Regions from separate parts of the Clostridioides sp. LIBA-7602 genome, predicted to be linked through region 2. Evidence: riboswitches for the same ligand, from Rfam matches in the RefSeq annotation. Region 2 holds a riboswitch; the other holds the start of a gene.
What was found. A riboswitch is a leader RNA that binds a small molecule or an ion and turns the genes downstream of it on or off. The one in region 2 is predicted to bind cobalamin.
Positions count from the first base shown of each region.

Region 1 (4,145 bases), 390 kb from region 2:
ATTTATTTGTGAGAAAATATAAAGAAATAGATAAGAAGGCACAGCCATATATTTATATAGGTAAAGGTGACACTGTAGAATACAGTGGGGAGAAACCTATAACAATGAAAATAAAACTTCATCAAGAAGTTCCTGTTAAAATATATAGAGAATTTATAAAAAAAGTAGAGATAATGAAATAGGGATATATCAATATATCCCTATTTCATTATCTCTTTTACAATAGGGATATCTGCAGGAGCCCATACTAAAGAGCTTAAATTTTCCTTTGCAAGGAAAACTAACTTAGAATGTTCATTAGGAGTAAGAAACCTTTCTATTAATGAACATTTTATACCAATTAAGTTTACTATAATTTTTTCATATTCATGAGTGTTTTCAGCAAATATAATATCTGCTTTTACTTTACAACTTAATTCTTCTTGTATTTCTCTTTCTATTGCATCAAATAAAGATTCCCCTTCTTTAACCTTTCCACCTGGAAATTCCCAGTGATTTGGTAGAGACATATTTGGGGCTCTAAGAGCGCATAGAATTTCATTATCCTTATTTTCTATAATTGCAGCAACAACTTTTATTGTTTTTTTCAACTAAATCACCTCATAAAATAAAATACCATAATTAACAAATTTAAACAAATTTAAAATTATAGAGTTAATTGTAAGTACAATAGTGTATATCGTTTTTTGGAGGGGATTTACTTTACAAATAGTGATATATTTTGATTTAAGTTGACAATCCATATAAGATTGCATACAATTAAGTTAATAATTGAATAAACATATTTAAAGAGTAGGGAAGTTGGTGAAAGTCCAACACGAACCCATCACTGTAAGCATGAATAAATTCCTCATATCTACTATAGGTTACTTGGTAAGGTTGAGGTATAAAATGTAAGTCAGATACCTACATTAAATATTAGTAAATAAGTTTAGGGGGGAGCAACTAAATTTATTATTTTGTATATTGAATTTGGAAACTAAAGTATACATATTAAAATGGGATGTTATAGCATTATTTGCTATAACTTTTTTAATGCTCATATTTATAAATAAGGGGGAAGTATATCATGAGGAAGAATTTAAATGGGAAGCTGATTAGTATAGTTTTAACAGTTGTGTTAATGTTGTCCTTATTAGTTGGATGTGGCAAACCAAAAGAAAATAATGATGTTAGCAAGATGAATAATGAAAAGGAAGTAGTTTTAGCAGCAGCTAGGGATTTGGCTCCAGGAGAGCAAGATGCGTATTACACAAGTTCAATACTTTATGTCTGGGAGCCATTAATAGGGTTAAGCGATGACGGAAAACCAAAAGCTGAGCTTGCAGAGAAGTGGTCAAATTCAGATGATTATAAAGAATGGACATTTACAATAAAGAAAGGTGTAAAATTCCATGATGGAGTAGAATTAAATGCAGATTCAGTAGTAAAAAACTTTGAGCGTTATATGAGTATGAAAACTAAATCTTCGCCTTTTTATTCATTTGATATAGAAAAAACATATCCTAATTTACAAGATGTGAGTAAAGTTTCAGACTATGAAGTTAAACTTACTTTTAGTAAACCGATATCAACTTTAATATATAATATGGCTAGGTTTGGAAGTGCTATGTATAGTCCAGAGTGTTTTGATGTACAAACTGGAGATTTTACTAAATATGCACAAGGAACTGGGCCATTTAAAATAAAAGAAAGAGAAAAAGAACAATATGTTTTGTTAGAGAGAAATCAAGATTATTATGGAGAAAAAAGTAAAATTAAAAATGTAAGAGTAAACGTAATTAAAGATGCTCAAACTCGTTACACAGCACTTAAATCAGAAGAAATTATGGGTGTTATGGATTTAGGGGCAATTACTCCAGAGTTAGCTAGTGAACTAGTAAAGGATGAAAACTTTGAGATTAAATCGTCTCCATCAACAATAACTCAATTTATATCAACAAATGGTACTAGAGCACCGTTTAATAATGTGAAAATAAAAGAAGCTTTAAGTTTGCTGGTAGATAGAGAAACCATAGTAGATAAATTTTATGGAGGATACGGAACTCCAACTATGAATATATTGAATCAAGGTTCTCCTTTTGGTAAGGAAATTAAACCTGTTTATGATGCAGAAAAAGCAAAGAAAATAATAAAGGACGAACTAAATGGGGAAATAAAGGAGCTAGAGTTTATAATTCCATCTTATGGTGTAGACCGTTACCCATATAAAACTGTTGCTGAATATATACAATCTGTATTAAGTGAAGTTGGATTAAATTCTAAAATAACTATACTTGATGGAGCTGCTTTTAAGGAAGCACAAAAAACAGGAAATTATGATATAGCACTTCACACACAAGGGCTTCCAAATGCAGAACCATTTTCTATATTTGATAGTTATATGAGAAGTACAGGGTCAAGTAATATAGCTTATTCGTTAGGTTATAAGAACGAAAGAGCAGATGAGTTAATAGCTAAATTAGAAAAAACAATGAATTTAGATGAAAGAAGTAAAATATATGATGAACTTCAAGATATATCAGCAGAACATCCATCAGCTATACCATTATTTGAAGATGTTAACTTAATTGCCTATAATAAAAAAATAGCTGGGTACAAGCCGACATTATATGGAACTACATTAGTAAATATGGAGTGGAGTGAGTAGTGAAAAATTCATTTAAATATTTAATTAAAAGAATATTGATGACTATTCCTATTTTGGTAGGAATAACATTTCTAGCATTTATATTGGGTATTATAGCTCCTGGTGACCCAGCAGTTGAATATTTAAGCATGGATGGTGTTTCTGCTCCTACAGAAGAAGAAATAGAAATAGTTAGAGAAGAGTTAGGATTAAATGATAGTATTGTAGTTCAATATATTAATTGGACTAAAAAAGCTATAACTGGAGATTTAGGACTTTCCTATATCAAAAAGACATCTATCACAGAAGATATATTGAGAAGGTTGCCAATAACCTTCTCTTTATCTTTAATGGCTATGTTTTTTGTTATAGTATTATCTATACCATTAGCTATAATCATGGCTCTTAAAAAGGATTCAGCTATAGATAAGATTGGTACTTTTGTATCATTATTTCTGACTTCTATCCCAGGATTTTGGTTAGCAATTATCATGCTAGGTATATTTTGTGAAACTCTTAGGTGGCTACCTACGAGTGGGTATGGAACAATTAAACACTTAATAATGCCTGGATTTGTTTTAGCAGCTGGTACAATAGGAACTGTAGTTAGGTTAAATAGAGCAACTTTAATAGAAAGTATGGGACAAAACTATATAACAGTAGCAAAATCTAAAGGATTGCCAAATAGGATAATTACTTTTAAATATGCTTTTTTAAATTCTTTAATGCCTATTGTAACCGTTTTAGGAAACTATTTTGGTGCAATTTTAGGAGGTTCTACAGTAGTTGAGGTTATTTTTAGTATTCCAGGTATGGGAAGCTATGTAATACAAGGAATAATGAGTAGAGACTATCCAGTTGTACAGGGATACGTACTATTTACAGGAATTATATTTGTATTATTTAGTTTAGTTGTGGATATATGTTATCTATTTCTTAATCCTAAAATAAGGATAGGGGGTAAATGATATGGAGAAATTTAAAGGAATGTTATTTATACATAAAGTAGCTTTTTTAGTGTTAATAATTATGATACTTTTTGCTTTTTTTGCACCTAAATTAGCTCCATATGACCCTAATAAGGTGCAAATGGCTGATAGGTTAATGGGAATATCTAGAGAGCATATACTTGGGACTGATACTCTAGGAAGGGATATTTTAAGTAGGATATTGTATGGAGCTAGAGTGTCTATATCTTTAGCATTTGTAGCAACCTTATTAACAATGATATTTGGAAGTTTTGTAGGTATAGTAGCAGGGTATTGTGGTGGTATAGTAGATATGATAATTCAGTCGATTGTAAATATATTTCAAGGTCTTCCAAGTCTTAGCTTTATGATTGCTCTTGCTGGAGTTCTTGGTCCAGGAATAAAAAGTTTATTAATAGCAATAGTATTTACTTCTTGGGCTGGGTTTTCAAGAGTAGTTAGAGGAGAGGTACTAAAGGTAAAAGAGGAAAAATATGTTGAAGGTGCAAGAGCATTAGGTGCCAGCCATCTTCATATAATTTTTCATT
Region 1 is NZ_CP196991.1:3,599,835-3,603,979, reverse strand. Features, by position in the region: gene ACTG45_RS16835 (DEAD/DEAH box helicase) at 1-182, shown strand, start outside; gene ACTG45_RS16830 ((deoxy)nucleoside triphosphate pyrophosphohydrolase) at 201-590, opposite strand; cobalamin riboswitch at 757-922, shown strand; gene ACTG45_RS16825 (ABC transporter substrate-binding protein) at 1,070-2,650, shown strand; gene ACTG45_RS16820 (ABC transporter permease) at 2,650-3,597, shown strand; gene ACTG45_RS16815 (ABC transporter permease) at 3,599-4,145, shown strand, end outside.
Region 1: linked by a shared signal. The riboswitch ahead of ACTG45_RS16825 (ABC transporter substrate-binding protein) and the one ahead of ACTG45_RS18500 (cobyric acid synthase) in region 2 are both predicted to bind cobalamin.

Region 2 (4,145 bases):
ACATGAAACTGTTATACTAGATTGTGTGACATTATTAGTAAATAATCTAATGTTTAAACACAATCTAAATATAGAAGAGTCTACTCAAGAAGAAATAAACAAATTGGAAGAGTACATAAAAGAACAAGTTAGAAAACTTATTGAAGAAATAGAAAAAACAAATCTATACTTTGTGTTTGTGACAAATGAATTAGGTATGGGAATTGTTCCTGGGAATAAACTTAGTAGGATATATGCCGATATTGTAGGTCGTATAAATCAATACATAGCATCAAAAAGTAATGAAGTTTATTTTGTAGTTAGTGGAATACCCATGAAAATAAAGGAGTAGTATGTATCTATGAAAAGATTTATTTTAATACTACAGTTTTTAACAAGGATACCTATAAAATTAAATGTAGGATTTGATGATGAATTTTATAAATCAATAGTATATTTTCCACTTGTAGGTTTTGTCATTGGCATATTAACCTACTTAGTAGGATGGATTTCTATACTATTATTTGAGCCATTTATAGCTTCTATAATAATAACTTTAGCTGGTGTTTTAATTACTGGAGGTCTCCATATAGATGGATTAGGAGATACATTTGATGCAATATACAGTTATAGAGATAAAGAAAAAATGCTTGAAATAATGAAAGATTCAAGATTGGGCACAAATTCACTTTTAGCAATTATGTTTGTACTTTTATTAAAGGTTGGATTCATATACAATATAATAAGTAATAACTCATTATGGATTATAATATTTATGCCAATGATTGCAAGATTAGGAGTAATGTTATTGACATATAAAACTGTGACACCAAGAGAAAAAGGAATGGGAAATTTATTTATAGGTAAATTGACTACAAGTATGTTAATGACAGCTATAATATACACATTTTTAATAGTTATTCTTATTACTAAATTTATATTATTATTACCTAATATAGTGTTGATTAAAATATTAGGTTCAGCTATAGTAGTTTTTATATTTATAATATTATTCAAAAAACATATTTATAAAAAGATTGATGGAGTAACAGGAGATATATTAGGTTGTGGAATAGAACTTTCAGAACTTTTATATTTGATTTATATATATTTGTTAATTTTTATGTTTTTTTAAAACTAAAAAGTGGTGATAATATGATAAGATTAATATTAATAAGACATGCATTGACAAATGATAATAAAAAAGGAAGATTATCAGGTCACATAAATAGTTGTATTAGTGAAGAAGGTAAATTGCAAATAAATAAAATTACTAAATATCTAAGTCATGAAAATATAGACAGAATTTACACGACGCCATCTTCACGTACTAAGGATACAATAGAAAAAATATCAAGATTAAAGTTAATAGAAATAGAAGAAAAAGAAACTCTAAGAGAAATTAGTTTTGGAGACTTTGAAGGAATAACTTTTGAGGAAATTAAAGTCAAATATCCCAAAGAATTCGAAAAAATGATAGAAGAAGGTAACAACTATAGATATCCAAGTGGAGAAAGTCTTATAGACTCTTATAAAAGAGTGGCAAAAGAGATTGATAATATAATTTTAGAAAATGATAGTCATTCAGATATAAAAACAATACTTATATGTTCTCATGCAGGAACAATAAGAAATATAATAACACATTTGATTTCTGGTAGTTATAAATATCATTGGAACTTTAAAATTGATAATGCGTCTATTACGGTTTTAGAAGTTAATAGTGGATTTACTGTAGTAGATAAAATGAATTTTACAGATTTTATATAATTTAATTGAAATTAAGTATTATAATATATGTCTGTAAGAATATCAATGAAAATAGAATATTAGATTAAAATTAGGTTCTTAATTATATGTTAAAAGGGAAAAAGGTTAGATGCCTTTGCAGCCCCCGCTACTGTGAAACCAACGAAACTATAAATACCACTGTCAATTTGATGGGAAGGTTATAGAAGTAGGATGAAGTTAAGCCAGGATACCTGCCTAATTTAATTTAAAACAAGAGGTCTTCGGGGTGAAAGATTTTTAATTAATACGTATAAAAGTCCTATCTTTAGAAGCATTAGGACTTTTTTTATTTGTCTTTTAGTAAATTTTAACAAGGAGGGGTTAGAAAGTGGGGAAAAAAATAATGCTACAAGGAACAGCATCGAATGTAGGTAAAAGTATCTTAGTAGCAGGGCTGTGTAGAATATTTAAACAAGATGGTTATACTGTTGCTCCTTTTAAATCTCAGAATATGGCTTTAAATTCTTTTATAACTAAAGAAGGATTAGAAATGGGAAGAGCACAAGTGTTTCAAGCAGAAGCGGCGAAAATAGAGCCAATAGCTGATATGAATCCAGTTTTATTAAAACCTTCTGGAAATAACAAAAGTCAAGTTATTGTAAGAGGGAAGGTTATAGGGGAAATGCCATCTTCTCAATATCATGATTATAAACTGGAATTGGTAGATGTATTGAAGGATACCTTTGATAGTTTAAATTCAATCTATGATATTGTGGTTATGGAAGGTGCAGGTAGTAATGCAGAGATAAATTTAAAAGATAGAGATATCTCTAATATGGGTATGGCAGAAATAGCGGATGCACCTGTAATAATAGTTGGAGATATTGATAGAGGTGGAGTATTTGCATCACTGGTAGGAACAATGCTTTTATTAAGTGAAGATGAGAAAAAAAGAGTAAAAGGAGTAATAATTAATAAATTTAGAGGCAAAAAAGAGCTTTTACAAGATGGAGTAAAGATGTTAGAGGACATCATAAAAGTACCAGTTATAGGTGTAGTTCCTTATACAGATATAAAAATAGAAGATGAAGATAGTGTGACTACTAGATTCAAGAAAAAAATGAATAAAAGCGATATACACATAGAAATAATTAGAACTCCACATATGTCTAACTTTACAGACTTCAATATATTTGAGACGCAAGAAGATGTAAGTATTAGGTATGTAGATTATGGGGAATCTTTAGGAAATCCCGATATGGTAATAATACCTGGAACTAAAAGTACTATAGATGATTTAACATATATAAGAAAAAGTGGTCTTGAGTCACAAATTAAAAATTTATATAGTCAGGGTAAATTGATATTTGGTATATGTGGTGGATATCAAATGCTAGGTAAAAAATTAAAAGACCCTTACCATGTTGAAAGTGAAATTGAAGAAGTTGATGGTATAGGTCTCTTAGATACAGAAACAATATTTGAGAAAGAAAAAACTACAACACAGGTAGAAGCTACTATTGTTGAATGTACTGGTGAATATATGAATGGCCTTAAAGGTAAGAAAGTCAAAGGTTATGAAATCCATATGGGTATTACAAATCGAGGTAATGGTGTAAGAAGCTTGGACCTGATAACAAAAAAACTGGATGAAGAAGTGAATTATACTGAAGGAAGCATAAATAAAGATGGGAATGTAATCGGAACTTATCTTCATGGAATTTTCGATGAAATAAGTTTTACAAGGAAAATTTTAAATAATATAAGAATGAAAAAAGGTCTACAAGAATTAGAAAGCAAGGTAAACTCTTTTGATGAATTTAAAGATAAAGAATATGATAAATTGGCTGATTTTTTGAGAGAGCATTTAGATATAGAAAAAATATATGAGATTATGAAATAATAATGATTCTGTATTTATAATTTAGGTAGGAGGTGTATTATGAAAAAAATTTTAATTGCAGGTACTAGTAGTGGAGTAGGTAAGACGACAATATCATTAGGGATAATGCAAGCTTTAGTCAAGAGAAATATGAAAGTACAGCCATATAAAGTAGGGCCAGATTATATAGACCCTTCATACCACACTTTTATAACTGGAAGACATTCCAGAAATCTAGATTCTTATATGTTAGATGACGAAAAAATAAAGTATATAGTAAATAAGTCCTCAAAGGATGCAGAGATTTCAGTAATAGAAGGTGTTATGGGGTTGTATGATGGTTTTGGAATAGATTTAGATAACTGTACAAGTTCACATACTTCGAAAGTGTTAAAATCACCTGTTATATTAGTTATAAATGGAAAATCTATGGCAGCATCTAGTGCTGCTATGGTACTAGGATATAAGGAATTAGATAAAGATGTAAATATAAAAGGTGTCATAGTAAATAATGTTAAGACTAATAGCCATTATCAAATAATTAAGAGTTCTA
Region 2 is NZ_CP196991.1:3,993,590-3,997,734, reverse strand. Features, by position in the region: gene cobU (bifunctional adenosylcobinamide kinase/adenosylcobinamide-phosphate guanylyltransferase) at 1-331, shown strand, start outside; gene cobS (adenosylcobinamide-GDP ribazoletransferase) at 341-1,114, shown strand; gene ACTG45_RS18505 (histidine phosphatase family protein) at 1,135-1,749, shown strand; cobalamin riboswitch at 1,805-1,983, shown strand; gene ACTG45_RS18500 (cobyric acid synthase) at 2,099-3,613, shown strand; gene ACTG45_RS18495 (cobyrinic acid a,c-diamide synthase CobB) at 3,653-4,145, shown strand, end outside.